3 regions of the Pseudomonas sp. P39-UII1 genome follow, and region 3 is predicted to be linked to each of the others. Evidence: riboswitches for the same ligand, from Rfam matches in the RefSeq annotation. Region 3 holds a riboswitch; each other region holds the start of a gene.
What was found. Region 3 has a riboswitch for cobalamin ahead of ABEH27_RS07545 (ABC transporter substrate-binding protein). Riboswitches for the same ligand answer to the same signal wherever they lie in the genome.
Positions count from the first base shown of each region.

Region 1: another riboswitch for cobalamin. It lies ahead of cobO (cob(I)yrinic acid a,c-diamide adenosyltransferase); the one in region 3 lies ahead of ABEH27_RS07545 (ABC transporter substrate-binding protein).
Region 2: another riboswitch for cobalamin. It lies ahead of ABEH27_RS14725 (CbtB-domain containing protein); the one in region 3 lies ahead of ABEH27_RS07545 (ABC transporter substrate-binding protein).

Region 1 covers NZ_JBDFPP010000027.1:43,088-53,189, reverse strand. The annotation lists gene ABEH27_RS23035 (sorbosone dehydrogenase family protein) at 1-250, opposite strand, end outside; gene ABEH27_RS23030 (LysR family transcriptional regulator) at 309-1,226, opposite strand; gene ABEH27_RS23025 (tartrate dehydrogenase) at 1,351-2,409, shown strand; cobalamin riboswitch at 2,493-2,714, shown strand; gene cobO (cob(I)yrinic acid a,c-diamide adenosyltransferase) at 2,835-3,446, shown strand; gene ABEH27_RS23015 (cobyrinate a,c-diamide synthase) at 3,443-4,738, shown strand; gene bluB (5,6-dimethylbenzimidazole synthase) at 4,735-5,385, shown strand; gene cbiB (adenosylcobinamide-phosphate synthase CbiB) at 5,382-6,290, shown strand; gene cobD (threonine-phosphate decarboxylase CobD) at 6,283-7,275, shown strand; gene ABEH27_RS22995 (cobyric acid synthase) at 7,272-8,726, shown strand; gene cobU (bifunctional adenosylcobinamide kinase/adenosylcobinamide-phosphate guanylyltransferase) at 8,728-9,249, shown strand; gene cobT (nicotinate-nucleotide--dimethylbenzimidazole phosphoribosyltransferase) at 9,246-10,102, shown strand, end outside.
Region 2 covers NZ_JBDFPP010000010.1:64,978-75,079, reverse strand. The annotation lists gene ABEH27_RS14760 (PAS domain-containing methyl-accepting chemotaxis protein) at 1-1,208, shown strand, start outside; gene ABEH27_RS14755 (transporter substrate-binding domain-containing protein) at 1,183-4,458, opposite strand; gene ABEH27_RS14750 (response regulator transcription factor) at 4,472-5,086, opposite strand; gene ABEH27_RS14745 (DUF1272 domain-containing protein) at 5,310-5,552, opposite strand; gene cobM (precorrin-4 C(11)-methyltransferase) at 5,619-6,371, opposite strand; gene ABEH27_RS14735 (cobalamin biosynthesis protein) at 6,403-6,813, opposite strand; gene ABEH27_RS14730 (CbtA family protein) at 6,813-7,523, opposite strand; gene ABEH27_RS14725 (CbtB-domain containing protein) at 7,533-7,718, opposite strand; cobalamin riboswitch at 7,826-8,050, opposite strand; cobalamin riboswitch at 8,230-8,441, shown strand; gene cobW (cobalamin biosynthesis protein CobW) at 8,541-9,611, shown strand; gene cobN (cobaltochelatase subunit CobN) at 9,615-10,102, shown strand, end outside.
Region 3 covers NZ_JBDFPP010000004.1:99,815-109,916, reverse strand. The annotation lists gene ABEH27_RS07555 (TonB-dependent receptor) at 1-884, shown strand, start outside; gene ABEH27_RS07550 (heparan-alpha-glucosaminide N-acetyltransferase domain-containing protein) at 1,072-2,238, shown strand; cobalamin riboswitch at 2,267-2,465, shown strand; gene ABEH27_RS07545 (ABC transporter substrate-binding protein) at 2,576-3,586, shown strand; gene ABEH27_RS07540 (iron ABC transporter permease) at 3,586-4,602, shown strand; gene ABEH27_RS07535 (ABC transporter ATP-binding protein) at 4,599-5,387, shown strand; gene ABEH27_RS07530 (pseudoazurin) at 5,405-5,839, shown strand; gene ABEH27_RS07525 (OprD family porin) at 5,836-7,173, shown strand; gene ABEH27_RS07520 (hypothetical protein) at 7,592-7,834, shown strand; gene ABEH27_RS07515 (hypothetical protein) at 7,840-8,142, opposite strand; gene ABEH27_RS07510 (GNAT family N-acetyltransferase) at 8,247-8,747, opposite strand; gene ABEH27_RS07505 (hypothetical protein) at 8,889-9,368, shown strand; gene uvsE (UV DNA damage repair endonuclease UvsE) at 9,474-10,102, shown strand, end outside.

The DNA.
Region 1 (10,102 bases), on a different contig from region 3:
ACAGCCAGCGCGGATGATCGAGTTTGTCGGCGAAGGCCGCCACTTGCGTGCCCGCTGCAGCCTTGGGCTTGCCGCCGCTAGGCCAGCCGATGGCGGGTGCGATGTTGACGGTCGGGATCAGTGTCGGATTTGGCGCAGGCAATTGCGGTGCAGGCCCGCTGCCTGCATCGACACCCAGTAATGCGGTGTCGCCACATCCCGCCAGAAAGGCGCCCAGCGCCCAGGGTAAGAGAATGCCGATGCGATTCATGGACGCCGCGCTCCTGAGTAGGTCTCTCAGTATTCAGAGCGCGGCCAGGCATGCCAGTTCATCCAACTTCTTCAAGGTCCAGGTGGTCGATGCGCTCGAAACGCTCGATCAAAAAGTCGATCAGCCTGCGCACCCGCGCCGACAGGTGCAGCTGCTGCGGGTACACCGCGTAGACGTCAGCACGGGTTGGCGTCTGATCTTCCAGCAACAGCCGCAAACGCCCGCTACGCACGTAGCGGGCAATGTCCCACTCGGCGCGCAGCAAGATGCCATGGCCATGCAGCGCCCAGTTCAGTGCCACCTCACCGTCGTTGCAGCTCAGTGCACCCTGCACCTTGATGTTCTGCGTGCGCCCGCCGTTGGTGAAGCTCCACACGCCATAGGGCGATTCATTCTGGCGCAGGAAAATGCAGTTGTGCTGGGCCAGGTCCGTCAGTTTCAGCGGTGTGCCGTGCTTTTCCAGGTACAGCGGTGAAGCGCACAGCAGGCGGCGGTTGGACGCGATCTTGCGGGCATGGAAAGAGGCGTCCGGCAGGCTGCCGAAGCGAATCCCCAGGTCGAAGCCGTGGCTGGCCAAGTCCAGCGGGTGGTCGCTGATTTCCAGCTGCACCTCGATGTCCGGGTAGCGCGCGTAGAAGTCGGCCAGGGCCGGGCCGATGTAGCGGCGGCCAAAACCCAGCGAGGCGTTCACCCGGATCAAGCCCTTGGGCTCGGCGCGGTGGCGGCCGATCAATTGTTCCACTTCATCGACCTGGACGAGGATGCGCGCGGCGTGAGCGAAGTACAGCTCGCCCTCGGCGGTCAGGCTCATGGAGCGGGTGGTGCGGTTGACCAGGCGCACGCCCAGGCGTGCCTCCAGTGCTGCCAGGCGCTTGCTCACCGCCGGCGGCGTGACGCCTAGCTCGCGTGCGGTGGCTGCCAGGCTGCCTTGCTTGGCCAGGAGGTGAAAGAAGCCCAGGTCCTGTGTTGGATTCATCATTAACCCATGGTTACTTAAGAGGTAATTCAGGGTTAACTGCTGCCCTGGGTTCACTACATATACTCGGCTCATACCCGCCAGCACAAGCCCGGCGGGCCACAACAAGCATGGGAGTCGAGGCATGAGCAACTACAAGATCGCGGCAATTCCGGGTGATGGCATTGGTGTCGAGGTGATCGCCGCGGGTGTCGAGGTACTGCAGGCACTGGCTGCCAAGCGCGGTAGTTTCGGCATCGATTTCGAGCATTTCGATTGGGGCTCGGAGCGTTACCTGCGCGAAGGCCAATACATTCCCGAGGGCGGCCTGGAAAGGCTGAAAACCTTCGATGCCATCTTCTTCGGCGCCGTGGGCAGCCAGGAAGTACCGGACCATGTGTCGCTGTGGGGCCTGCGCCTGCCGATCTGCCAGGGCTTCGATCAGTTCGCCAATGTACGCCCGGCCCGCGTGTTGCCAGGGGTGACCAGCCCGCTGGCCAAGGGCAAGGCAATTGACTGGGTGATCGTGCGGGAGAACTCCGAAGGGGAATACTCCGGCAGTGGCGGCCGTGTCCACCAGGGCTTGCCGATCGAAGTGGCCACCGAGGTCTCGACCTTCACCCGCGTTGGCGTCGAGCGCATCCACCGCTTCGCTTTCGAGCTGGCCCGCACTCGCCCGGCAAAACACCTGACCCTGGTAACCAAGTCCAACGCGCAGCGCCATGGCATGGTGCTGTGGGACGAGGTGTTCGAGGAGGTGGCCAAGGATTACCCCGATGTGCGCACCACCCGCGAGCTGGTGGACGCCGTGACCACGACCATGGTGCTCAAGCCCGAGCAGCTGGATGTGGTGGTGGCCACCAACCTGCATGCCGACATCCTGTCCGACCTGGCTGCTGCGCTGTCCGGCAGCCTGGGCATCGCGCCCACCGCCAACCTCAACCCCGGCCGTGACTTCCCGTCGATGTTCGAGCCCATCCATGGCTCGGCGTTCGATATCACCGGCAAGGGCGTGGCCAACCCCATCGCTACCTTCTGGACCGCGGTGATGATGCTTGAGCATCTGGGCGAACACGCTGCCGCGCGCGAGCTGATGGCCGCGATCGAAGCGGTCACCGAAAGTGGCCTGCACACGCCTGACCTGGGCGGCAAGGCCACCACCCGTGAAGTGACCGATGCAGTGTTGGCGCTGATTCGTCGCTAAAGCTCAAAGCCCATCGTCGGCAACCGGCGATGGGCTTTGTGAAATCACCCCCGTTCGATTGACGCTCCCCATTCAACCCTCTAACCTTCGCGCGTGTTTCAGGTGCCCTGCCAGCCTTGTCTGGGTGGGGTGAAACTGGGAAGCCGGTGGGCGCCATAAAGGGCGCGAGTCCGGCGCTGCCCCCGCAACGGTAGGTGAGTCAAAGGCCGCGCAGGGCCACTGGATGCCAGCATCCGGGAAGGCGCGCAGGCCGGGCCGACGCCCGCTCACAAGCCCGGAGACCGGCCTGTCACTGCCAACGGCATCACGGAGGGTGATGCGCGGTGCACCGTGGCGTCTGGCCACGGCTCCTGCGCGCTCTCCGCCTGCCTGTCTATCGACCTGTCGCCGCTTCTTCGCGTGGCGTCAGCCTGCGGAGTACCCCCATGAGCGAACTCACCGACCGCGACGAACGCCACCTGGCGCGCATGCAGCGCAAGAAGGCAGTCATCGACGAGCGCATCGCCAATTCCCCAAACGAATGCGGCCTGTTGCTGGTACTTACCGGCAACGGCAAGGGCAAGAGCAGCTCGGCCTTCGGCATGCTCGCGCGCGCTTTGGGCCATGGCATGCAGTGCGGCGTGGTGCAGTTCATCAAGGGCCGCAACAGCACCGGCGAGGAGCTGTTCTTCCGGCGCTTCCCCGAGCAGGTGCGCTACCACGTGATGGGCGAGGGCTTTACCTGGGAAACCCAGGATCGTCAGCGCGACATCGCCGCCGCCGAAGCGGCTTGGACGGTTTCGCGCCAATTGCTGCAAGACCCGTCCGTGCAGTTTGTGGTGCTCGATGAACTGAACATCGCGCTCAAGCATGGCTACCTCGACCTCGACCAGGTGCTCTGCGACATCCAGGCGCGTCCCCCCATGCAGCATGTGATCGTCACGGGCCGCGCGGCCAAGCCGGAAATGATCGAGCTGGCCGACACGGTCACCGAGATGGGCATGCTCAAGCATGCGTTCCAGGCGGGCATCCGCGCGCAGAAGGGCGTCGAACTGTGAGCCACACGCGACACTGCCCGGCCGTACTGATCGCGGCCCCGGCTTCTGGCCAGGGCAAGACCACCGTGACTGCGGCCCTGGCCCGCCTGCACCGCAACCTCGGGCGTAAAGTCCGGGTGTTCAAGTGCGGGCCTGATTTTCTCGACCCGATGATCCTCGAGCGCGCCAGCGGTGCGCCGGTGTACCAGCTCGACCTGTGGATGATCGGCGCCGAAGAGAGCCGCCGCCTGCTGTGGGAAGCGGCGGGCGAGGCTGACCTGATCCTGATCGAGGGGGTCATGGGGCTGTTCGACGGTACCCCGTCCAGCGCCGACCTGGCCCGCCACTTCGGCGTACCGGTGCTGGCGGTGATCGATGGCACTGCCATGGCCCAGACCTTTGGCGCCCTGGCCTTGGGCCTGGCGCGCTACCAGGCCGACCTGCCGTTCGCCGGTGTGCTGGCCAACCGGGTGGGCAGCCTGCGCCATGCGCAACTGCTTGAAGGCAGCCTTACCGAGGGGCTGCGCTGGTACGGCGGGCTGTCGCGCGAGCGCGGCATCGAGCTGCCCAGCCGCCACCTGGGGTTGGTGCAGGCCAGTGAGCTGAATGACCTGGATGCGCGCCTGGACGCTGCCGCCCAAGCCCTGGGCAGCAGCTGCGATGCAGCATTGCCGCCGCCGGTGGCCTTCGCCGAACCCTCGCCGCAGCCCTGCGCCGCGTCGCTGGCTGGCGTGCGCATCGGCGTGGCGAAGGACGAAGCGTTTGCCTTCACCTATGGCGCCAACCTCGACCTGCTGCGCGATCTGGGCGCCCAGCTGACATTCTTCTCGCCTGTGCACGATCAGGCGCTGCCCGATGTGGACAGTTTGTACCTGCCGGGCGGCTATCCCGAGCTGCATCACCATGCCCTGGCTGCCAACGCGCCGATGACCGAAGCCATCCGTGCCCATCACGCCGCGGGCAAGCCCCTGCTGGCCGAATGCGGCGGCATGCTCTACCTGCTCGATGCCTTGACCGACGTTGCCGGTGAACGTGCTGCGCTGCTCGGCCTGCTGCCGGGCGAGGCGACCATGCAGAAACGCCTGGCAGCGCTTGCCCTGCAGGCCGTCGAGCTGCCCGAGGGTACCCTGCGCGGGCATACCTACCACCACTCGCTGACCAGCACCGCGCTGGAACCGATTGCCCGGGGCCTGAGCCCCAATGGTGGGCGCGGTAACGAAGCGGTCTACCGCCTGGGCCGGCTCACTGCGTCTTACGTGCACTTTTATTTCCCGTCCAACCCCGAGGCGGCGGCGGCGCTGTTGCGGCCATGAGCGAACACGCCTTCAGTGATGCCGAGCGCGCCGCGGTCTACCGGGCCATCGGCGAGCGTCGCGACATGCGCCACTTTGCCGGCGGCACGGTGGCCCCCGAGGTGCTCGGCCGCCTGCTCGGCGCCGCGCATCAGGCCCCCAGCGTTGGCCTGATGCAGCCGTGGCGCTTCGTTCGCATCACGCAGGGCGAACTGCGCGGGCGCATCAAGGCGCTGGTAGAGCAGGAGCGGTTGCGCACGGCCGAGGCCTTGGGCGAGCGTACCGACGCCTTCATGAAGCTCAAGGTCGAAGGCATCAACGATTGCGCCGAACTGTGGGTGGCGGCGTTGATGGACAACCGTGAGCCACACATTTTCGGCCGCCGAACCTTACCGGAAATGGACCTGGCCTCGCTGGCCTGCGCGATTCAGAACCTCTGGCTGGCGGCCCGTGCCGAAGGCCTTGGCATGGGCTGGGTTTCGCTGTTCGAGCCCCAGGCACTGGCCGAGCTGCTGGGCATGCCGGCCGGCGCCAAGCCGGTCGCGGTACTGTGCCTTGGGCCGGTAACCGAATTTTATCCGGCACCCATGTTGGTGATGGAAAACTGGGCCGAAGAGCGGCCCTTGAGTGACATGCTGTTCGAGAACCAATGGGGAGAGCGCCAATGAGCGTGGCCTTGCTGACCGTGGCCGGGGTGGCCCTGGATGCGTTGCTGGGCGAGCCGCAGCGGCGCCACCCGCTGGTGGCCTTTGGCAACCTGGCATCGGGCCTGGAGCGGCGCCTGAATGCTGGTGGGCGAGGCTGGCGCAGCCACGGCGTGAGTGCCTGGTTCCTGGCCGTGGTGCCCTTGACGCTGGTCGCGCTGATCCTGTCCTGGCTGCCCTATGTGGGCTGGCTGGTGGACGTGCTGGCGCTGTATTGCGCGCTGGGCCTGCGCAGCCTGGGCGAGCACGTGCTGCCAGTTGCCAGTGCCCTGCGCCAGGGCGACCTGGAAGAAGCACGGCGGCGTGTGGGCTATCTGGTCAGCCGCGAAACCCGCGAGCTCGATGAACCCGCTGTGGCCCGAGCCGCCACCGAATCGGTGCTGGAGAACGGCAGCGATGCGGTGTTCGCCGCGCTGTTCTGGTTCATCATCGCCGGTGCGCCGGGCGTGGTGCTGTACCGCCTGAGCAATACCCTGGACGCCATGTGGGGCTATCGCAATGAACGTTTCGAGCGCTTTGGCTGGTGCGCGGCGCGCATCGACGATGTGCTCAACTATATGCCCGCCAGGCTGGTGGCGCTGACCTACGCGCTGCTCGGCAAGGCCCGCCTGGCGTTGGCCTGCTGGCGCAAACAGGCGACGTTGTGGGACAGCCCTAACGCCGGGCCGGTGATGGCAGCAGGTGCCGGGGCGCTGGGCGTCGAGCTCGGCGGCCCGGCCGTGTACCACGGCGAGTTGCACGAGCGCCCGCGTCTGGGCGAAGGGCCGATGGCCGACGCCGACGCTATCGAGCGTGGCTGGAGCCTGGTGCAACGTGGCGTGTGGCTGTGGTTGCTGCTGATTTGCCTGGGAGCGTACTTGAATGCTTGAGCACGGAGGCCGCCTGTTGCGGGCGGTACGGCAGTACGGCATTGCCCGTGAGGCCTGGCTCGACCTGTCCAGCGGCATCGCGCCCTGGCCGTACCCGATCCCGCCGATCCCGGTGGATGCCTGGGCCCGCCTGCCGGAAACGGAGGATGGCCTCAAAGCTGCTGCACGTGCTTATTACGGCGCTCGCCAGTTGCTGGCAGTGGCCGGCTCGCAGGCGGCGATCCAGGCCTTGCCGCAGTTGCGCCCGACGGGCCGGGTTGGCGTCCTGTCGCCGTGCTACGCGGAGCATCCGCAGGCCTGGCAGCGGGCAGGCCACCGGCTGATCGAGCTGGATGAAGCGCAGGTCGAGGGCACACTCGACAGCCTCGATGTGCTGGTGCTGGTCAACCCGAACAACCCCACCGGCCGGCGTATACCCCGCGAGCAGCTGCTTGCCTGGCATGCCCGCCTGGCCGAGCGGGGCGGCTGGCTGGTGGTCGATGAAGCGTTCATGGACAACACCCCCGAACACAGCGTGGTGCAGTGTGCCGAGCGCCCCGGGCTGATCGTGCTGCGCTCGTTCGGCAAATTCTTCGGCCTGGCCGGTGTGCGGCTTGGCTGCGTGGCAGCCGAACTGCCACTGCTACAGCGCCTTGCTGATCTGCTTGGCCCGTGGACCGTCAGCGGCCCGACCCGAGTAGTGGCCCAGGCCTGTTTCGCCGACCAGGCAGCGCACCCGGCGCAGATCGAACGCTGCGCCCAGGCCAGCCAACGGTTGGCCGTGCTTCTGGAACGCAGCGGCCTTGCGCCTACGGGCAGCTGCGACCTGTTCCAGTACGTGCGTAGCGACCGTGCCGCGCACCTGCATGACTTTCTCGCCCGCCGGGGCATCCTCGTCCGCCTGTTCGAGTACCCGCCAGCCGTGCGCCTCGGCCTGCCCGCCAGCGGGGCCGATGAACAGCGCCTGGCACAAGCCCTGGCCGATTATCAGAAGGAAACGGCATGACCACCCTCATGGTGCAAGGCACCACCTCCGATGCCGGCAAGAGCACGCTGGTCACCGCGCTGTGCCGCTGGCTGTTGCGCCAGGGCGTGGCCGTGGTGCCGTTCAAGCCGCAGAACATGGCGCTCAACAGCGCAGTGACCGCAGATGGTGGCGAAATCGGCCGTGCCCAGGCCGTACAGGCCCAGGCCTGCCGGCTGGCGCCGCACACCGACATGAACCCGGTGCTGCTCAAGCCCAACAGCGACACCGGTGCCCAGGTGATCATCCATGGCCGCGCAGTCACCAGCATGAATGCGGTGGCCTATCACGACTACAAAGCCATCGCCATGCAGGCGGTACTGGCGTCACACCAGCGCCTGAGCGCCGAATACCCGGTGGTGATGGTCGAAGGGGCGGGCTCGCCCGCCGAGATCAACCTGCGCGCCGGTGACATCGCCAACATGGGCTTCGCCGAAGCGGTCGACTGCCCGGTAATCCTGGTGGCCGACATCAACCGGGGCGGGGTTTTCGCCCACCTGGTCGGCACCCTCGAACTGCTGTCGCCGAGCGAGCAGGCGCGGGTCAAGGGCTTCGTCATCAACCGCTTCCGTGGCGACATCGCCTTGCTGCAGCCGGGCCTGGACTGGCTGCAGCAGCGCACCGGCAAACCGGTGCTGGGCGTGCTGCCGTATGTCACCGACCTGCACCTGGAGGCCGAAGACGGTATCGATGTGCGCCAGGCGGCCAAGGATGAGCGCGTGCTCAAGGTGATCGTTCCGGTGTTGCCGCGCATCAGCAACCACACCGACTTCGACCCGCTGCGCCTGCACCCGCAGGTGGACCTTCAGTTCATCGGCCCTGGCCAGCCGATTCCGCCGGCCGACCTGATCATCCTGCCGGGCTCCAAGAGCGTGCGCGGCGACCTGGCGCAACTGCGTGCGCGCGGCTGGGACACGGCCATCGCCCGGCACCTGCGCTATGGCGGCAAGCTCATCGGTATTTGCGGTGGGCTGCAGATGCTCGGCCACCACGTGCACGACCCGCTTGGCCTGGAAGGGGCTGCAGGCTCCAGCCCGGGCCTGGGGCTGCTCGATTACACCACGACCCTCGAAGCCGAGAAGCAACTGCGCAACGTGGCCGGGGCGTTGAGCCTTGAGCAAGCAGCCGTGGCAGGGTACGAAATTCATGCCGGTGTCACCCACGGCCCTGCGCTGCAATGCCCGGCCGTGCAGTTGGCCGATGGCCGCAGCGATGGCGCCATCAGCGCCGACGGGCAGATCCTTGCCACCTACCTGCACGGCCTGTTCGAAGGCAGCCAGTCGTGCGCCGCACTGCTGCGCTGGGCGGGCCTGGAGGGCGTGCAGCAGGTCGACTATGAGGCCCTGCGCGAGCGCGATATCGAGCGCCTGGCCGACCTGGTGGAAAAACACCTGGATACCGCGCACCTGCGCCAGCTCTGTGGGGTCGCCTGACATGCTCAACCTGATCCTTGGCGGCGCCCGCTCGGGCAAAAGCCGCCTGGCTGAACGACTGGCTGCCGACAGCGGCCTGCCGGTGACCTACATCGCCACCAGCCAGCCGCTCGATGGCGAAATGAGCGAACGCGTGCGCCTGCACCGCCAGCGTCGGCCAACCGACTGGGGGCTGATCGAGGAACCCCTGGCCCTGGCCGCCGTGCTGCGCGCCGAGGCCGCCGAAGGGCGCTGCCTGCTGGTGGACTGCCTGACCCTGTGGCTGACCAACTTGCTGATGCTCGAAGACGAGCAGCGCCTGGCCGAGGAACGCGACGCGCTGCTCGACTGCCTTGTGCAGCTGCCCGGCACGATCCTCCTGGTCAGCAACGAAACCGGCCTGGGCGTGGTGCCCATGGGCGAGCTGACCCGGCGCTATGTCGACCAGGCCGGCTGGCTGCACCAGGCCGTCGCCGAACGCTGCCAGCGGGTGGTACTGACCGTCGCTGGCCTGCCCCTGATGCTCAAAGGACCTGCACTATGAACCCGACCTGGTGGCGTGACGCCTGCCAACCTCTCGACACCGCCGCCATGGACCAGGCCCGCGCCCGTCAGCAGCAGCTGACCAAACCTGCCGGATCGCTCGGCCAGCTGGAAGGCCTGGCCGTGCACCTGGCCGGCCTGCAAGGGCGTGAGCGGCCGACCCTGGACCAGGTCGCCATCACTATTTTCGCCGGTGACCATGGCGTGGTCGAGGAGGGCGTCTCGGCTTACCCGCAAGCGGTGACCGGACAGATGCTGCGCAACTTCGTCGGCGGCGGCGCGGCGATCAGCGTGCTGGCGCGCCAGCTGCAAGCCAGCCTGGAAGTGGTCGACCTGGGCACCGTCGACCCGGCACTCGAGCTGCCGGGTGTCCGCCATTTGCGCCTGGGCGCGGGTACCGCCAACTTCGCCCGGCAACCCGCGATGACCGACGCGCAACTGCATGCCGCCCTGCAGGCCGGCCGCGACAGCGCCCAGCGCGCCGCGGCTAACGGCGCGCAGCTGTTCATCGGCGGCGAGATGGGCATCGGCAACACCACCGCAGCTGCGGCACTGGCCAGCACGCTGCTGGCCTGCCCGGCGGGTGACCTGAGCGGCCCGGGCACTGGCCTGGACGCTGCCGGCGTGCGCCACAAGGCTGAGGTGATCGAGCGCGCCCTGGTACTGCACGGCCTGCGCGCCGACGACCCGCTGCAGGCGCTGGGCTGTGTCGGCGGCTTCGAGATCGCTGCGCTGGCTGGGGCCTACCTGGCCTGCGCGCAGCAGGGCATTGCCGTGTTGGTTGATGGCTTCATCTGCAGCGTCGCCGCGCTGGTTGCAGTGCGCCTCAACCCGCACTGCCGCGCCTGGCTGCT
Region 2 (10,102 bases), on a different contig from region 3:
AGTTTGCCCCCGATGGCACCATCCTCGACGCCAATGCCCATTTCTGCCAGACCATGGGTTATACCGTCGAAGAGTTGCGCGGCAAGCACCACCGGTTGTTTTGCGACCCGGCCTACGTGAAAACGGCCGAGTACCAGCAGTTGTGGCGGGAGCTGGGGGAAGGCAAGGCCATCAGCGGGACATTCGAACGTGTCGACAAGGCGGGCCGCGAGGTGTGGCTCGAAGCCAGCTACATGCCGGTGCGTGATGAGCTGCAGCACGTGACCAGCGTGATCAAGGTGGCCTCCGATATCAGCCAGCGGGTAAAGGAAGAGCACGAAAACCAGAGCCTGCTCAAAGCCATCGGCCGCTCCATGGCTGTGGTCGAGTTCAACCCGCAGGGGCGGGTGATCAAGGCCAACCAGAATTTCCTCTCGACCATGGGGTACCGCCTGGAAGAGGTGGTTGGCCGCCACCATGGGCTGTTCTGCCTGGCGCATGAGCGCGAGTCGGCCGGGTACCGCGAATTCTGGGCGTCGTTGAACCGCGGCGAGTACCACTCGCATCGCTTCGAGCGGGTCAACAAGCAAGGCCAGACGGTGTACCTGGAGGCTTCCTACAACCCGATCTTCGACAGCAAGGGCCGGCTTTACAAAGTGGTCAAGTTCGCCAGCGACATCACAGCGCAGGTCAGCACTCAGCAGAGCGCGGCCGAAGCGGCGCATGCCAGCTCTGTGCAGACCGACGCCTGCGCCCGCAAGGGTACCGAGGTGGTGCAGCAGACGGTGCAGGTCATCGAACAGATTTCCCAGGAGCTCAATGACGCGGCGCGCAGCATCGATGCGGTCAGTAAACAGTCGGATGTGATCGGGCAGATCGTTTTGACCATCCGCGGCATTGCCGACCAGACCAACCTGCTGGCCCTGAATGCCGCCATTGAGGCGGCCCGCGCCGGTGAGCATGGTCGCGGCTTCGCCGTGGTCGCCGACGAGGTGCGCAGCCTGGCTGCCAGGACCAGCAAGGCCACCTTGGAAATTGTCGATGTGGTGCGGCAGAACCATGACCTTTCGCTCACCGCAGTGGCCAGCATGCAGTCGAGCCTGACGCGCACGGGGCGAGGCGTTGCCCTGGCGAACGAGGCCGGCACGGTGATCATGGAAATCCAGCAGGGCTCACGCCACGTGGTCGATGCCATCAGCCAGATCAACTCGACGCTGCAATTGCACTGAGGGCATCCGCCAGTTCGCGCTGCAGGGCCTGCAGGCTGGTTTTAAGCCGCAACTGCAGCGCGTCGGTCGGCAAGCCTTCGGCCTGGGCCTGTTCGATGGCTTCGCAATCGCGCACGACTGCGCGCACCTTGAGCATCTTGGCGCCGCCCTTGATGCGGTGGGCCACCGCACGCACCGCGTCGCGGTCCGGCGCTGTGCCCAAGGCATGCAGCGCGGCCAGGTCTTCGCTGGCGCTTTGCGACAGCTGCTCGAGCAGGCGCCGCACCAGTTGCTCGTCGTCCTGGGTAAGGTGGCGCAACTCGTTCAGGTTGAAACCGCTGCCACTTGGCACACCTGCAGCAGCACCGGGGCGGGCCTGCGGTAGATGGGCTGCGAGGGTGCGCAGGCCGAGTGGCTTGAACAGGCAATCGTCCATGCCGCTGGCGAGGCAGCGCTCGCGCTCCTCTGCTTGAGCATTGGCGGTAATCCCGAGAATCTTGCAGGCGGGCAGACCAAGCGCCTGCTCCTGCTGACGAATCCTGCGCGTCAGGTCGTGGCCATCCATGACCGGCATGCTGCAATCGGTGATCACCAGGTCGAACGCCGCTTGCTGCCAGTGATCCAGGGCCGTTTGACCGTCCTCTGCCAAGGTCACCCGATGGCCCAAGGTGGTCAGCTGTTTTTCCAGCAGCAGCAAATTGGCGGGGTAATCATCCACCACCAGGATGTTCAATGGCCCGTGTTCGCCTTCCTGGGCCGGCGTTTCGGCCTCGGCGGGGGCGGGCGCTTCGCTGACGGGAAGTCGAAGTTCGACCAGCACCTTGGTACCTACGCCCTCGACGCTTTGCAGGCTCAGTGTGCCGCCCATCAGCTCGGCCAGGGTCCGGCTGATGACCAGGCCCAGGCCTGCGCCTTGGCGTGCCCGCGGGCCTCGCGCCTGGGCGAAGGCACTGAACAGTCGCGCCTGGTCCGCCGGGCCAATGCCAATGCCGGTGTCGCGCACGTTCAGCTCGACCAGCACGGCATTGCTTGCGGTTGCTGGCTGAATCACCAGGCTGGTTTGCACCTCGCCGCGGTCGGTGAATTTGATGGCATTGCTCAACAGGTTGGAAAGAATCTGCTTGAGCCGCAGGGCGTCTGCCAGTACCCAGGCGGGCGCGTCAGGCAATTCGCTCTGCAGGCGAAGGCCCTTGGTTCGTGCATTGCCCTCGAAAACCCTCAAGGTGCTGCGTACCAGTTCAACCAGGTCGGTAGCCACCGGTTGCAGGGTCATATGGCCGGATTCGACGCGTGAGATATCCAGAATGTCGCCGATCAACCCCAGCAGGCCAATGGCCGAATCGTGCGCCGTCTGCAGCGCCAGGACGTCGCAGCGCCCGGCTCGGCCGTCTTCGAGCGCCAATTCGAGCAGGCCGATCACCGCATTCATGGGGGTGCGAATCTCGTGGCTCATGGTTGCCAGGAAGGTGCTCTTGGTATGGCTCGCCTGCTCTGCGTCGTCTTTCGCCTGGCGCAGTTGTTCGAGCAGCCCGCGGCTCAGTGCCAACTGCTCCTGCAGCGCGCGTTGGGCTTCTGTGCGCTGGTGGATGAGCTTGCGCAGGTAGCTGTTCCAGAACACCACGCCGGCCAGCACCAGTGCAGACAGCACCAGTACCTGCAGCGCCAGCGTACGGTAATTGCGCCATGGGCTGTCGCTGACCAGGCTGCTGGTGCGCCAACGGTTGACCAATTGGTCCAGCTCCTCTGGCGGGATGCTCAGCAGGGCCTTGTCGAGAATGGCCTGCAGTTGCGGTTGGCCGGGGGCGACGGCGAACGCAGCCAAGGCCGGGTTTTCGCCGAGCACGCTGGCAATGCGCAACTTATCCTTGAAGACCTGGTTGATGTAGTACGTGGCATTGATGTGGCTGCTGTAGGCGACGTCAGCGCTGTCGTTGGCCACGGCTTCCATGAGCCTCAGGGGGTTGTTCACCTCGACGACCTTGGCCTTGGGGTAGCGGCGCTGCACCTCGGCGCGCAAGGGGGAGCCACGCACCACGGCAATGCGCTGGCCATCAAGGTCTCTGGATTGCACCTGCCACCCCGCCTGGTTGCGCGTTACCAGGACCCGCGGGCTTACCAGGTAGGGGCGGGTATAACGCAGCTGGGCCGCACGCTGCGCGCCGTAACCCAAGGCACCGATCATTTGCGCCTCGCCACGTGCCACCTGCTCGACCATGGTCTGCACGGCATTGCGCTCGATGAACTTGAAGTGCAGCCCGGTGCGCAAGCCGATCCGCTTGAGCAGGTCGATGGTAATGCCTGTCGGTTGCTGGCGGGCATCGTTGAAGGTCAGCGGGGCGAGTGCCGTGTCGATCAGTACGCTGACCGTCGGGTTGCGATCGATCCAGGCCTGCTCTTCAGCGCTGAGCGCTGACAAGTGACGCTCGAGCAGGATGCTGGTGTTGCCGCTGCTCCAGCGGCGCAGGATGCTTAAACGTTCACTTTCGGTAATCTTCCCCAGGGCTGTATCCACCAGGCGACGAAGCCGTTGGTTGTCACTGGCCAGGGCGAAAGAGAAACTCCCGGGAGGCACCTGGCAGAAATGGTCGATCCTTACCAGGCCCTGGTAGCTTTTGCCGATGAGATAGTCGGTACTGATGGCATCGCCCAGGTACGCATCCGCATCGCCCATCTCTACCGCCGCCAGGCCGGCCAGGGTAGAGCGATAGAAACTCAGTTGAGCCTTGGGGTAGAGCGTGCGGACCGTTTCGCCCGGCAAGTAATGATCGACCATTGCCAGGCGCAGGCCGGCGAGGTCTTTGTCGTTTTTCAGGGTGCGCCCTTCGCGGGTAACGATGACCGGCAAGTCGTCGGCGTAGGGCTGGCTCAGGCTTAGCTGGGCATCGGCGGCTTCGAAGCCGTTGGAGCTGCCCAGCAAGTCGATCTTGCCATCACGCAGGGCAGCGATCGCCTCATGGCGGTTGGAAAATCGCCTGACTTCGATCGGTATGCCCAGTTGCTCGGCAATCAGCCCGGCATAGTCTGCGCTGAGGCCTTCATAGTCGGCCTGGCTGATGTTGATATCGAACGGCGGGTAATCGGGGCGGGAGCTACCCAGCAGCAAAGCCTTGCGTTGCTGCAGCCATTGCCGGTCTTCGCTGCCCAGTTTTAGCGGTGGCGCAGCACTGATGGAGCGCGCCAGCAGCTGCCGTGGCTCGGCGTCGGCGAGGGTTGCAGGGGAGCAGCAGGCCAGGCCGATGGCCATGAGCAGGCCTGCCAGCGAGCGTTTCATGGCGATTGCGGGCCTACTTGACGTAGTTGCGCGTGGCCAGGTCAACCATTTCCACCAATGATTCAGTCTTGAGCTTGTCCATGATGCGTCCACGGTAGGTGCTGATGGTCTTGGCACTGAGGTTCATGCAATGGCCAATGTTCTTGTTGTTCTCGCCACGAGCCAGGCGTCGCAGTACCTCCATCTCGCGGTTTGACAGGCTGCCCAGCCGCGCCGCCTCGCTTTCCAGGGAATTGCTGTTGACCGACATCTGCGGAAAGGTGGAATAGCCCTTCACCAGCGCCTTGAGTGCAAAGACGACAGCCTCGAGGTCTTCATCCTTGGTCACGAAGGCGCCAATGCCGGCGTCCAGGCAGCGGCGTACGTACAGGTCGGTGGCTTGCCCGGTCAGCACCATGATCCTTGGCACTTTGGGTAGCTGCTGCAGGCGCTTTATCACCTCCATGCCGTCAAGCCCCGGAAGCCCGATGTCCAGTACCACCACATCCGGTTGCAGGTTGCGTGCTACCTGCCCAACTTCACTCCCATTGTCGACCTCACCAATAACTTGAAAGCGCTCGCGCTCAAGCAACATGCGCAGCGCGAAGCGGACGGTAGAGTGATCGTCGACGATCAGCACGGTTGTCATGAGGAAAACTCCTGTCGAAATGTGGTCCGTTTCCCGCGGTTATCAGGAATACGTCTGCAAGGTCTTTCTGCAGCGCAGCACGATACTTCCATTCCGACGCCTTGATAATGGCGAGTATAGATCTGTTGACTAAGCGGGCTGACTTTGTTGAAAAATCCTACAAAAACGGCTGAGGGCGGGCATCGTCAGAGGCATCTCGACGCTGCCTGCCCTCGGTAGCTGCTTATGCGCAGGCGGCGTGAGGCTTCGACACGCGCTGGGTAGAGGCAGGGTTGTTGCTGAGCGCCTGGCCGACGCGCGGGGGGCGGGCCAGCAACTGGCCGGCGCAATTTGGGCAGCGGCCCTGGAAGCGGGTTTCGGCACAGTTGCGGCAGAAGGTGCATTCGAACGAGCAGATCAGCGCGTCAGGGCTGTCGCCCGCAAGATCAACGTCGCAGCATTCACAATTGGGGCGTAGCTCGAGCATGGGCGTGACTCCGGTCCGCGCAATGGAGCCTGGAGTCTGCTACGGCACCTGGCAGGTTGGCAATGGTCAATCACCCGGGCGATAGAGGTGTGCGTGCCCTGCGCGGTACAAGGCTGACGCGGCGAACGGTGCGTCCCCGAGCACGTGGCCGACGAGGATCAGCGCCGTGCGGCGAAAGCCCTTGGCGGCCACCTGTTCGACGATAGTGCCAAGCGTGCCGCGGGCCCAATCCTGATCCGGCCAGGTTGCACGGTGCACCACGGCGACCGGGCAGTCGAGACCGTAATGGGGCACAAGTTCGTCGACGATACGGGCCAGGTGCTTGACCCCCAGGTGGATGGCCAAGGTACTGCCATGGCGCGCCAGGTCGCTCAGTTGTTCGCCAGCAGGCATCGGTGAGCTGTCGCCGTAACGGGTGAGAATCACCGTTTGCGCGACCTCTGGCAGGGTTAGTTCACAGCCCAGCAATGCGGCGCTGGCGGAGGTGGCCGTAACGCCGGGGATGATCTGGTAACCGATATTCAACTCGCGCAGATGGCGGATCTGTTCGCCGATGGCGCCATACAGGCTGGGGTCGCCACTGTGTACCCGGGCCACATCCTGGCCTTTTATATGGGCCGTGTGCATGGCCTCGATGATCTGGTCCAGGTGCAGTTCGGCACTGTTGATGACTGTCTCGGCCTGATGGCCCTCGAGCACTGCCGTCGGCACTAGAGAGCCGGCGTAGATGATCACCGGGCACTGACGGATCAGGCGTTGCCCCTTGACCGTGATCAGCTCGGGGTCGCCGGGGCCGGCGCCGATGAAGTAGACCGTCATGAAGATTCCTTGCAGGTAATGGATGTAGCGATTATCCGCCGCAGGCGAGGGCGAGGGTAGCGGGGCCAAGCGATTGCCGCGTCACCTGGAGCCTGGCATTGCCGTGGTCGAGGTGCGCGAGGGCCAGGGCCGCGCTTTCCGCGACACCCCAGCAGCCGCTGTGGGCGTGGGCCAGCGCAGAGCGATGGCTGAGCAGGGGCTCGAAGGGGTGCAGCTGGCTGGCGGTGAACAGCATCAAGGGTAAGCCGTAACGTTTGGCGAGTTGTTGCAGGCCTGGCTCGTCGGCCTTCAAATCGATGCTGGCAATGCCGCGCAGCGCTGCCAGCGCCAGGCCGTGGCTTTCCAGGGCCTGACGCAGCAGCGTGTCGAGCACGTCCACCGGGCAGCCCCGGCGGCAACCAAAGCCGGCGTACAGGGCCGGCGGTGGGTGCTGGTTTGCCATCAGGCGTGGCTGGAGCGGCGGTACAGCCAGGCGCTGAGCAGGCCCAAGGCCAGCCAGAAGGCGGCATTGGTTACCCAGGATGCGATCTTGAACTGGGTTTCCAGGGCCTCAGGAGCCAGGCTTTGGTGGACGTCGGGTTGCGGAGCACCGATCACGTGGGGGACTGCCAGCAAGACCACGCCGATCACCTTGAATAGCCAATGGCGGGCGAACACCAGCAGCGCCAGCCCCAGCCCGGTGGCGGCAGCGGTGCCGATCCACCAGCTTTGGCGCTGGCCGAGGTCGGCGGCGGCGGTGCCGGGCAGCTCCGGCGGCAGGCCCAGGGTGGGCGCCAGGCAGAACACCGCAAACCCGGCCAGGCCCCAGAGCGCACCGGTGCTGACGCGGTTGGGTTCACGCAGGCTGTAAAGCGCAGCGAGGATCAGGGCAAAACCGACGGCGACGACCAGGTTGCCACCGGTGGTGGACAGGATGCGCTGCCAGCCGTCCTCTGGCGACCAGGCCTCGGCACTGTGTTCATGGCCTGCTGCATGTTCGTGGGCAACGGCCGCTTCGCCGTCATGGCTATGGTGCTCGGCGGCAGGGGCTGCCGATTCGTAGGTTTCCGCCTGGAGGATCAGCGGGGCGACCCAGAAGCTTTGCAGCAGGGTCAGCAGCAACGCTGCAAGCAGGCCGCTGAACCCGGCGGTGCGGGCAATGCGCTTGATCATGGGGCGGTCTCAGTGGCAGGGGAAGGCGGCGCTGTGGCGGGTGTCGTGGGCGGCGTTGTGCACGGCTTCGATGTGCGAGAAGCCGGCGAAGTAAATCAGGCACAGGCCAAGCAGGCTGGCGCCGGCGGCGATGATGACGCGCTGGCTGAGGGTGACGGGGGTGGCGATGGTGTGTTTGGCGCTGGTGGTGGGCATGACGCGTTCCTCTGCTTTGCTTTTTATAGGGGCAACGGGGCACAGGCGAGCGCGACAGCCCCGGGCGTGGATGGCCCAGGGGAATGCGACAGCGCCCGCCCACCGCGGGGTGTTCATGAACGCCAGGCCGGTCTCCGGGCTTGCGAGGAGGAGCAGGGCTCCTGTGAACGCGTCACCTTCCCATGCCGTACTGCTTGGCACAGTGGTCTAGACGCTTCGCTCGCTTACCGTTGCGGGGGCAGCACCGGAGTTGTCGGGCCCTGGTCGAGGGCCTGCGACGCACCGGTTTCCCGTTTCACCCCCGTGGGGGCACCTGAACGCAGGGTGTAAGGAGAGCACGGGGCAGGGGTGGCGTCAATTGGTTGATGGGGTTGGGGGGAGGCGGAGTGGGACGCGAAGGGGGCTCCTTGAATGCCGTGGTGGTGCGCAAATCGAGCGCCGCCCGCGCGGCGCTCGGTCGCCAGGGCGCCACAAATCTCAAGCCATGAGTTGACCACCCGCCACCCCCCGCGTAGCCTTGCCGCTTCGAGGTTCTTCGGCCAAACCGAAGCTAAGACGGGAACGCGGTACAAGCCGCGGCTGCCCCCGCAACTGTAAGTACCGGCAACGGATCGACACAGCCACTGCGCCCAGGCGCGGGAAGGCGTCATCCCGCCAGGCTCTTGTCTGATCAAGGCCTGAACGGTGCAAGCCAGGAGACCTGCCTCGCAACGATTTCGACTTTCAACCGGGCGGGGTGATCCGGTGGCGAACGAGCCCGGCCGGCCTGGCCCGAGGCTTTCGTCCCGCATGCCCGCGCCATCCTGCCAAGGGCAACGCGACATGAAAACACTGGCCAAGCTCCCCGTCACCATCGTCACCGGCTTCCTCGGCTCGGGCAAGACCACCTTGCTCCGGCACATGCTCGACAATGCTCAGGGCCGTCGCATCGCGGTCATCGTCAACGAGTTCGGTGAGCTCGGCATCGACGGCGAAATCCTCAAGCAGTGCAGCATCGGCTGCACCGAGGAAGAGGCCAGCGGCCGTGTCTACGAACTGGCCAACGGCTGCCTGTGCTGCACCGTGCAGGAAGAGTTCTTCCCGGTGATGCGCGAACTCGTGGCCCGCCGCGGCGACCTCGACCACATCCTCATCGAAACCAGCGGCCTGGCCCTGCCAAAACCGTTGGTACAGGCCTTCCAGTGGCCAGAAATCCGTAACGCCTGCACCGTCGACGCGGTAATCACCGTGGTCGACAGCCCGGCCGTGGCCGCTGGCACCTTCGCCGCCTACCCCGACCAGGTCGACGCCCAGCGCAAGCTCGACCCCAACCTGGACCACGAATCGCCGCTGCACGAACTGTTCGCCGATCAGTTGGCCAGTGCCGACCTGGTGGTCCTCAACAAAGCCGACCTGATCGACGCCGAAGGCCTGGCCAAGGTGCGCGCCGAAGTCGCCGAAGAACTGCCGCCTGCGGTCAAGGTGATCGAAGCCAGCAGCGGCCGCCTGCCGCTGGACGTGCTGTTGGGTATTGGCGCTGAGTCGGAAGCGCACATCGATGGCCGTCGCACCCACCATGACGCCCACCATGACGGCGACGACGATCATGATGACCACGACCATGACGCCTTCGATTCCATCTCCATCGACCTGCCGGAAGCCGACGAAGCCCTGCTGCTCGACGCCTTGACCCAGCTGGTAGTGGAGTTCGGCATTCTGCGGGCCAAAGGTTTCGCAGCCATCCCCGGCAAGCCGATGCGCCTGCTGGTCCAGGGCGTGGGCACCCGTTTCGACAAGCACTTCGACCGTGCCTGGCGCGCTGGCGAGCCGCGCATGACCCGCCTGGTACTGATTGGCCAGGACCTCGATGCCGCGCAACTGGAAGCGCGCCTGCGCCAAGCCCTGGGCGCCTGACCCATGCACCTGCTGCGGACCCAGCCCGGCGGCTTCGTGCCGGACGACAGCATCGCCGACCTCGGCCAGACACCCGCCGAGCTGGTGATCCTCTGCAGCGGCGACTCGCACCTGGCACTGCTCGCCGAAACCGCCGAGCAACTGCCAGACGACTTTCCCAGCCTGCGCCTGGCCAACCCCATGCAGGTGCAGAACCATGCTTCGGTCGATCTGTATATCGACGAGGTACTGCGCCATGCCAAGGTAATCCTGGTGTCGTTGCACGGTGGGGTCGGCTATTGGCGCTATGGCGTCGAGCAGTTGGTCGAGCTGACCGCGCGCGGCGTGCAGCTGATTCTGGTGCCGGGTGACGACCGCCCGGACCCTGAGCTGACCGGCCTTGGCACCGTTACCGGTGAACCGGCCGAGCGCCTCTGGCACTACCTGCGCCAGGGCGGCAAGGCCAATGCCGTCAACCTGTTCAAGTGCCTGGCCAACCAGTGGCTGGGCCG
Region 3 (10,102 bases):
AAACCCTTTCCACCACCCACACCTTCGCCCTGTTTGCCGAGAACCGCCTGCAACTGACCGAGCGCCTGTCGCTGGTGACCGGCGTGCGCCGCGACCAGAACCACATCGACCGCGACAACCTCACCAACAACACGCGCAGCGACCGCAGCCTGCAAGGCGGCAACTGGCGCGCCGGGCTGGTGTTTGCAGCCACTGACAACCTGTCGCTGTACGGCCAGTATTCCACCAGCGAGGACGGGGTGAACAACCTGATCAGCCTGAGCCCGACGCAGATGAACTACGACCTGACCGAGTCGAAGCAGACCGAGCTGGGCCTCAAGCAACGCTTCTGGGAAGGTCGCGGGGAGTGGACCCTGGCGGCCTTCCACATCGTCAAGAAAAAGCTGCTGGTGGATGACCCGCTCACCCACGAAAAGCAGCAGGCCGGGCAACAGACCTCCGATGGCCTGGAGGCGACGCTGGAGCTGGCCTTGCCGCAGCAATGGCAGGTTTCTGCCAATGCCTCGCTGTTGCGCGCCAGGTATGACGACTTCGACGAGACGGCCGGCGGTGGGCCCCAGGACCGCAGCGGCAACCGCCCGGCCAATGTGCCACGGCGTACCGCCAACCTGTGGCTGACCAAGGGGTTCGGCCAGCAGGTGGAAGCCGGCATTGGCGCGCGCTATGTGGATGAGCGCTACGCCGACACTGCCAACACCCAGCGCGCACCGGGGTACACCGTGGTCGATGCCAACATCGGCTGGCAGGTGTTGCCGGACGTGCGGCTCGGGTTGCAGGTGAACAACCTGTTCGACCGGGAGTACGTGGCCTCGGCGTTCAGTGGCACGCAGTGGATCATGGGCGTGCCGCGGTCGTACTTTGCTACCGTGGATTACAGCTTCTGATCTGAGTTGGCTGTACCGGCCTCATCGCCGGCAAGCCGGCTCCTACAGGTACAGCAGCGCCGTGTGGGAGCCGGCTTGCCGGCGATGAGGCCCGCATGAACAGCACAAAAACCACTACCAGGCAGTCATGGAATAGTTATAAGATAACGTTTCATTTGACATCCATTCCTGCCTGCGACCCTCTTCCATGACAAGTGCCGCCGCCACCCCCACCCTGCTCACCCAGCGCCTGCAGAGCATCGACGCCCTGCGCGGCCTGGTGATTCTGTTCATGCTGCTCGACCACGTTCGCGAGACGTTCTTCCTGCACCGTCAGGTCAGCGACCCGATGGCCATCGACGTTACCGACCCGTCGCTGTTCGCCAGCCGCACCCTGGCCCACCTGTGCGCGCCGGTGTTCGTACTGCTCACCGGCCTGTCGGCCTGGCTGTACGGCGAAAAGTACCAGGGCCGCAGCGATGTCTCGGCGTTCCTGTTCAAGCGCGGCCTGTTCCTGGTGGTGCTGGAGTTCACCCTGGTCAACTTCGCCTGGACCTTCCAGCTGCCGCCCAGCGTGATCTACCTGCAGGTGATCTGGGCCATCGGTGTCAGCATGATCGCCCTGTCGCTGCTGGTGTGGCTGCCGCGCCCCGCGCTGCTGGGCTTGGCTGGCGTGCTCATCGCCGGCCACAACCTGCTCGATGGCCTGCACTCTGGCAGCGGTTCGGCGATGCACGTGCCTTGGGCGATCCTGCATGACCGTGGCTGGCTGGAGGTTTCCGACAGCCTGCGCCTGCGAACCTCCTACCCGGTGCTGCCGTGGATCGGCGTGATCGCCCTGGGCTATGGCCTTGGCCCATGGTTCGGCCGTGGTGTGCAGGCGCACCAGCGTCAGCATCAGCTGCTGCTGGCAGGCGTGATCGCCGTGCTGGGGTTCGTCGTGCTACGCATGCTCAACGGCTACGGCGAAGCGCCGTGGAGCGGCTACCCGACGCTGACCCAAACGCTGATGAGCTTCTTCAACATCACCAAATACCCGCCTTCACTGCTGTTCCTGGCCCTGACACTTGGTTGCGGCCTGCTGTTGCTGCGCGCTTTCGAACGCGCCGGCCAGGCACGCTGGATCAGTGCCCTGGCGGTATTCGGCGCGGCGCCGATGTTCTTCTACCTGCTGCACCTGTACGTACTGAAGCTGCTGTACCTGGCATGCGTCGCGCTGTTCGGTTTGAACCACGGCGACTTCTTCGGCTTCGACGGCATTGGCGCGGTGTGGCTGAGTGCTGTGTTGCTGGCCGCGGCGCTGTACCTGCCGGTGCGCTGGTTCGCCCGGCTCAAGGGCCGCCGGCGCGACATCGCCTGGCTCAAGTACTTCTGATTTAGCGTTTTCACCCGGCGCCTGATGGTCTACCATGCGGGCCGCCGGTTTCCACCACGGAATTAATAGGGAATCCCAGGCCGCGCAGGCGCGCCAAACGGAACTGCCCCCGCAACTGTAGGTGCCGAGCCCGCTCCATGAATGCCACTGGGTCCCATGATCCGGGAAGGCCGGAGCCGGGTGATGAAGCACCAGTCAGGAGACCTGCCGGCTTACATTCACCAACCGGCGGGGTGTCCGGGATTGGCCATCAGTGTTGCCCCTGCCGCCTGCAGGGGCTCGGCGATGCCTGTCCGTGCGTTCCTTCCGTGAACTGTCCGATAGGAGATCGCCCAGCATGCTGCCTCGTTTCGCCACCCTGCTCGCCGGCCTGAGCCTCACCGGCGTGGCCCACGCCGCCGCCACGCACTACCCGCTGACCGTGGACAACTGCGGCATGCCGCAGACCTTCGCGCATGCCCCCGCGCGCGCGGTGACCATCGGCCAGGCCGGCACCGAAATGCTCTATGCCTTGGGGTTGGGTGAAAAGCTGGCCGGCACTTCGCTTTGGTTCAATAATGTGCTGCCGGAGTACAAGGCGTTGAACGACCAGGTACCGCGCCTGGCCGACAACGACCCAAGTTTTGAAGCGGTGGTCGGCAAGCGCCCTGAGCTGGTGGCGGTGCAGTTCGAGTGGATGGTCGGCGCCCAAGGCGTGGTCGCTACCCGCGAACAGTTCAACGAACTGAAGATCCCCACTTACCTGCTGCCCTCGGACTGCGAAGGCAAGGACAACCTGGTGGGTGCCGACGGCACCCGGCTGCAGGCGTTTCAGGTCGACAGCATCTACAAGAGCGTCAGCCAGCTGGCCGAAATCTTCGACGTGCAGGACCGCGGCGAGGCGCTGAATGCCGACCTCAAGGCGCGCCTGGACAGCGCCAGGCAACAACTGGCCGGCAAGGATCTGAGCAACACGTCGGCACTGTTCTGGTTCTCCAGCGCTGACCTGGATATCGACCCCTACGTCGCCGGCCGCCAAGGGGTGGCCGATTTCATGCTGCGCACCCTGGGCGTGCGCAACGTGGTCGAGTCCACCGAAGAATGGCCGACCGTGGGCTGGGAAACCATCGCCAAGGCCAACCCGACCTGGCTGATCATCGCCCGTATGGACCGCCGCCGCTTCCCCGCCGACGACTACCAGAAAAAACTCGAGTTCCTCCACAGCGACCCGGTCACCCAGCACATGGACGCCGTGAAGAACAACCGCATCATCATCCTCGACGCCGACGCCATGCAAGCGGGCATCCGCCTGTTCCGCGGCCTGCAGACCTTGTCGGCGGCGTTCGCCAGCGGTAAAGCGGCACAGTGATGAAGCGCCTGTTGCCCTGCACTGCCCTGGCCTTGGCCGCCCTGCTCGCAGCCCTGTTTGCAGGCACTGCCATTGGCGAAACCAGCGTGTCGCCCAGCGTGGTCTACCAGGTGCTGGCCAACCACCTGTGGCAGGCCGGTTACCCGGTCGACCCGATCGACGCCGGCATCATCTGGAACTACCGCCTGCCCCGCACCCTGGTCGCTGCGGCCTGCGGTGCAGGGCTGGCGACCTGCGGGGTGATCCTGCAGGCGCTGCTGCGCAACCCGCTGGCTGAACCCTACTTGCTGGGCCTGTCGGCAGGTGCCTCGACCGGTGCCGTGCTGGTCGGCCTGCTGGGCTTGGGCGGCGTAGCCCTGAGCATGTCCGGCGGCGCATTCGTTGGCGCCGTGGCGGCTTTCGCCCTGGTGCTGATGCTGGCCCGCGCGGCCGGGCCGAGCAGCAACAACGCCCAGGTAATCCTGGCCGGCATCGCCGGCTCGCAACTGTTCAACGCCCTGACCGCATTCCTCATCACCAAGTCGGCCACCGCCGAGCAGGCCCGCGGCATCCTGTTCTGGCTGCTGGGCAACCTCAGCGGCGTGCGCTGGCCATCGGTAGGGCTGGCGGTGCCAGTGGCGCTGTTCGGGCTGGTGGTGTGCCTGTGGCACCGGCGCACGCTGGACGCGTTCACCTTCGGCGCCGACTCAGCGGCATCGCTGGGCATCGCGGTGCGCCGCAGCCAGTTGCTGTTGATCAGCTGCGCGGCGCTGGTGACGGCAGTGATGGTTTCGATTGTCGGCGCCATCGGCTTCGTCGGGCTGGTCATTCCACATGCCTTGCGCCTGCTGCTTGGCCCCGGCCACAGCCGGCTGCTGCCGGCCAGTGCGTTGGGCGGTGCGTTGTTCCTGATCGCCGCCGACATGCTGTCGCGCACGTTGATCCCTGGCCAGGTGATCCCGGTGGGCGTGGTCACGGCGCTGATCGGCGCCCCGGTGTTTGCGCTGATCCTGGTCAGCCGCCGGGGGCGCGCATGACGGTCATGACGCCGCTGCACATCGCCCCACTCACCTGCCAGGGCCTGAGCCTGCAACTGTCGGGCAATCGCGTGCTGCGCGATATCAACCTCACCGTGACGGCAGGCGAAACCCTTGGCATCGTCGGCCCCAACGGCTCCGGCAAATCATCCCTGCTCAAGCTGCTGGCCGGCTTGCGTCCACCGCACAGCGGCAGCGTGCAGCTGCTTGGCGAGCCCCTCGCGCGCCTGCCGCGCCGGCGTATCGCCCAGGCCCTGGCGCTGGTCGAGCAACAGGCCGACACCCTCGACGCGATCAGCGTGTTCGACGCCGTGGCGCTGGGGCGCACCCCGTGGCTATCGGCGCTGGCGCCGTTCTCCAACGCGGACCGCGCCATTGTCGAGCAGGCCCTGGCCGACCTCGATGCCACGCACCTGCGCACACGCATCTGGGGCTCACTGTCGGGCGGCGAACGCCAGCGTGTGCACATCGCTCGCGCCCTGGCCCAGCGCCCTCAGGTGCTGCTGCTCGACGAGCCGACCAACCACCTCGACATCCAGCACCAGCTGAGCCTGTTGCAGCAGGTGCAGGCACTGCCGGTCACCACCCTGGTGGCCCTGCACGACTTGAACCAGGCCCTCACCTGCGACCGCGTGGCGGTACTCGAACAGGGCTGCCTGGTCGCCCTCGGCAAGCCGCTGGAGGTACTCACCCCCGAGCGCCTGCTGAGCACCTTCGGCGTACACGCCCACTACCTCACCGACCCCTTCGACGGCGCGCGCATCCTGCGCTTTCGCGCCCCCTGAACCAGGAAATTCCTGCCATGCTGCTGCGCCCCACCGCCCTGCTGCTCGCCAGCACCCTGCTGCCTTTTACCGCGCTGGCCGAAGTGCACGAAGTGAAGATGCTCAACCGCGGGCCGGCGGGCGCCATGGTCTACGAGCCGGACCACCTGCGCATTGCACCGGGTGACACCGTGCGCTTTGTGCCGACCCAGAGCGGCCATAACGCGGCCAGCCTGCCGGGGTTGCTGCCAGCCGGTGCCGAGGCGTTCAAGAGCAAGCTGAACCAGCCGTTCGAGCAGACTTTCACGGTGCCTGGGCTGTACGGTATTCAGTGCATTCCGCACCTGGCCATGGGCATGGTGATGCTGATTCAGGTGGGCGCCACCGGCCCTGGCCAATTGCCCGCCACGCTGCCGGCACGGGCACAAACGCGCTTGGCGGCGCAACTGCAGCAGCTGGAGGCCGGGCAATGAGCCGTTTGCTGCTGGCCCTGCCGCTGATTGGCCTTGCGCCTTTGGCGCTGGCTGAATCTGCACAATCACAGAGCAACGGCCTGGTCGAGGACAGTACCTGGAGCCTCCTCAACCGCACGGTCTACGACCAGCGTGACTACAAGCACGGTGGCCGTAACAGCGCTGGGCGCAATGCCTACAAGCCTCGCAGCGAACGTAACGGCCTGGCAGAAGAATGGGCCTACGGTTTGATGGGTACATTCCAGTCAGGCTTTACCCAAGGCCTGATCGGCGTAGGTGTCGATGCCCACGCCTACCTCGGCGTCCAGCTCGACAGCGGCGGCGGGCGCGCCGGCAAGGCCCGCTTGCTTGGCGTAGACAACGATGGCCACCCGAAAAACGAATACAGCCGCGGTGGTGCCGCGTTGAAACTGCGCCTGTCCAACACCGTGCTTGCCTATGGCGAGCAGCGGGTAAAAACGCCGGTGTTCAGTTCGTCCGACAGCCGCTTGCTGCCCGAAACCGCCACCGGCTTTTTCCTCACCAGCAATGAAATCGACAAGGTCAAGCTGGTTGCCGGGCACTTCAACGAGAGTACCGACCGCAACGCCTCAAGCCACGACCAGGGCTTCGTGGTCAACTATTCCAACGGCCAGAAGGGCAACAGCTTTGACCTCGCCGGGGTGGTGTGGAACCCCAACGCGGCATTCAGCGGCAGCCTGTACACCTCCCGCTACGAGGACACCTGGAATCAGCACTACCTTGGCAGCACGATCACCCACGCCCTGGACGACCGCCGCAGCCTGAGCCTGGACCTCAACCTGTACCGCACCACCGACACCGGCAAAGCCCTGTCCGGGCGTATCGACAACACCACCTGGAGCCTGATCTCGCGCTACAGCCAAGGGCCGCACAGCTTCAGCCTGGGCTGGCAACAGGTGGATGGCAACACGCCGTTCGACTACGTGACCCGCGGTGCGATCTATATCGCCAACGCCGTGCAGATGTCCGACTTCAACGCCCCGAACGAGAAGTCCTGGCAGGCGCGCTATGACCTGAACATGGGCGCGTATGGTGTGCCGGGGTTGAACCTGACCGCGTTGTACGTGCGCGGGTTCGATATCGATGGTACGCATGTAGACCCCAGTGGCGGGTATGCGTACCTGGGCTATGGCAAGGGCGGCAAGCATTGGGAGCGGGACCTGGAGGCACGGTATGTGGTGCAGAGCGGCAAGGCCAAGGGCACGACGTTTTCGCTGAGGCATAACGTGCACCGCGGGGATACGGCGCAGGCGGAGTTGGATGGGGATCAGATTCGGTTGGCGGTGGAGTGGCCGTTGACGGGCGGGTTGTGAGTTGGTCTGCTCGCGTCATGGCTGGTAGGTGCATGCCGTGGGTTTTGCGGCGTTCCGCAGATCGAGCGCCGCCCGCGCGGCGCTTCGCGAAGCGCTTGCCTTGAGATCTTCAGCGCCTGTGAGATCGAGCGCCGCCCGCGCGGCGCTTCGCGGGGCGCTTGCCTTGAGATCTTTAGCGCCTGTGAGATCGAGCGCCGCCCGCGCGGCGCTTCGCGGGGCGCTTGCCTTGAGATCTTTAGCGCCCATGAGATCGAGCGCCGCCCGCGCGGCGCTTCGCGGGGCAAGCCCGCTCCCACATTTGTTGCAACGTGCCATTCCAGTCAGGCCATGGTTGTCCGCCTTGGCGCATGACTGAAGACAGGCGGGGCGGCGGCAGCGCCACCCTAGATATCTCGTCGGGCCAACAAGGCTGACAACTATGGCCTATCAGGCCATGGCGCGTTGCAACAAATGTGGGAGCGGGCTTGCCCCGCGAAGCGCCGCGCGGGCGGCGCTCGATCTCATGGGCGCTGAAGATCCCAAGGCAGGCGCCCCGCGAAGCGCCGCGCGGGCGGCGCTCGATCTCATGGGCCCTAAAGATCCCAAGGCAAGCGCCCCGCGATGCGCCGCGCGGGCGGCGCTCGGTTTGCGCATCACCCTGGCACTCAAGCCGACCGCCTGAAACGCTCAGGCAACGCCCCAAGCCTGTTTCTCCGCGTCAGTCATCGCTGCCACCACATCAGCAAAGGTGTCGGTGAACTCCGAGCTGACATTGCCGTGCACCTTGTAATTGGTCAGCAAATACTGCTTCACGGCCTTCGGCCACCCGCCCTCCTTGTGCGCTGCATTGATGATGCCCTTGGCATCGTGGTAATTGGTCGTGGGCCGCAACTGCGAGAGCCGCCTTTCAAAATCGGCAAAGGTCCACGCATCGGTGCGGCTCTCGAACTCGTCGAGCAGTTCAAGTTTGTACAGCGCAAGGTGTGCCATGGGCGTTCTCCCTTCGTCATGTCAGTGACCCGACGGTAAGGAAATCACCGCGCGTTTGAAATGAACCAGGTGTCCACACTCGCCGCCGACAAGTAGGAAAAATCCTAGCCAGCCAGCCATCGCTCCATGTGCGTCGTCTGCCACACCGGATCGTCCTCAACATCGATCACCCCAAACCCTTGACGCGCCCAGAAGCGGATGGCCCCAGGAAGAAACGGGTGGGTATGCAGGTACAGGCACTCGACACCGTCCTCGATGGCCTGGTCACGCAAGGCTGCAAACAGGGCGGCTGCCAGGCCGTGACGGCGGTACTCGGGCAGCACGAACAGGCGCACCACTTCGACCACGTGCTTGCCTTGGTAATCGAGTTGCTTGAAGCGATGGTCATAAGGCAGGTACCCGATGGCCGCGATCAATCGGCCTTGATCACGGGCTTCCAGAAAACACCCTTCGCCGTCCAGGTACGTGGCCTCGAAATGGGCGAGGTCGGTGGGCAAGGGCGCGTTGGCGAGCACGGGGAAAAGTTCGCGCCGAGCGTTGTCGACGAAGGCGACGACTTCGCCGACGGCGGTGCGGCTGGGCGATTGGATGATCCAGTTTGGCATGGTGGCGAAAGAAGACGGCTTGGCAAAAAGGGTTACCACCCTACCGTAGAAAACGCCGTAATGCAGTGCCGGTATGGCTCGTCGGCGCCTGGCCGGCCCCGCTATAATCCACCGTCTGAACCGCGCGCCCAAGGCCACCCCATGCCCCGCATCCCCACGTTGCTGCTGCCCCTGCTGTTCATCGCCGCCCTCACCGCCTGCGACCAGAAGCCCACCCGCGAGGAACAGATCCTCGCCAACCTGCCCTTGCAGGAAGCCTACGAGCACAACATCGAACGCATGGCGTCGCTGCTGACCCGCACCCACCCGCAGCTGGCCGAAGACACCATCCGCGGCGTGCTGCGCAAGCACCTCACGGTCGAGGACCAGCGCCAGGACCTGTTCAAGCTCTACAGCGAGAAGAACTTCAGCGACAGCGAATTCGCCACCATCGTCGAGGTCACCCGCGACCCGGCCAAGGCCAAGGCGCTGGAAGAGACCGAAGACGGCCAGCAACTGAGCGCCAAACTCACCCGCCTGATGCGCGAGACGGCGCGCGACGAGAAGGCCCAGGCCTTGGCCAAACAGCGCCTGCAACAAGTGGAAGACGAGCTGAACGCGCTGGAAGACGCAGGTTCCTGATGCTTGGCGACGGGCGCAATCGCGTGTGCGTGCCAAGCGTTCAGCATTGATCGTTCGCTAGCCCGCGCAGTCCAACGCGCATACCCGCCGCTTTCGGAGACCACCATGCCCCGCCTGGGCTTTGCCTGCATGTACCGCCACCCGCACCGCAGCCTTTCGATCAAGGCGCTCGAGACCATCGAGCGCACGTTCAACCCGCGCACCACCACCTTGCGCTGGTTGAGCGGGGCAAGCCCCGACGCAGCCCGGGCCAAATTGTTCGAGCTGGTGCAGCACAACCTGGACGCCCAACTGCGGCTGCTGGGGTATGTGGCAGCGCTGCCCCCCATGCTGCGCATGGTGCGCCTGAGCAGCGACCTGCTGCCGCTGTACAGCCATCCCGGCGTTGCCCCCTTGTACCGCGACAGTGAATTCCAGGCGCTGATGGCCGAACGCTTCGCCGCCATCGGCGACCTGGCTCGCCGCGCAGACATCCGCCTGTCGATGCACCCTGGCCAGTACTGTGTGCTGGGCTCCGATCGCCCTGAGGTCGTGGAAAACAGCCTGGCCGAATTCGAGTACCACGCCGACATGATCCGCATGATGGGTTTCGGCCAACGGTTCCAGGATTTCAAATGCAACATCCATATCGCCGGGCGCCTGGGCGTTGAAGGCATGCGCCAGGTGTGGCCAAGGTTGTCGCTAGTGGCGCGCAACGTGATCACGCTGGAGAACGACGAGAAGACCTATGGCGT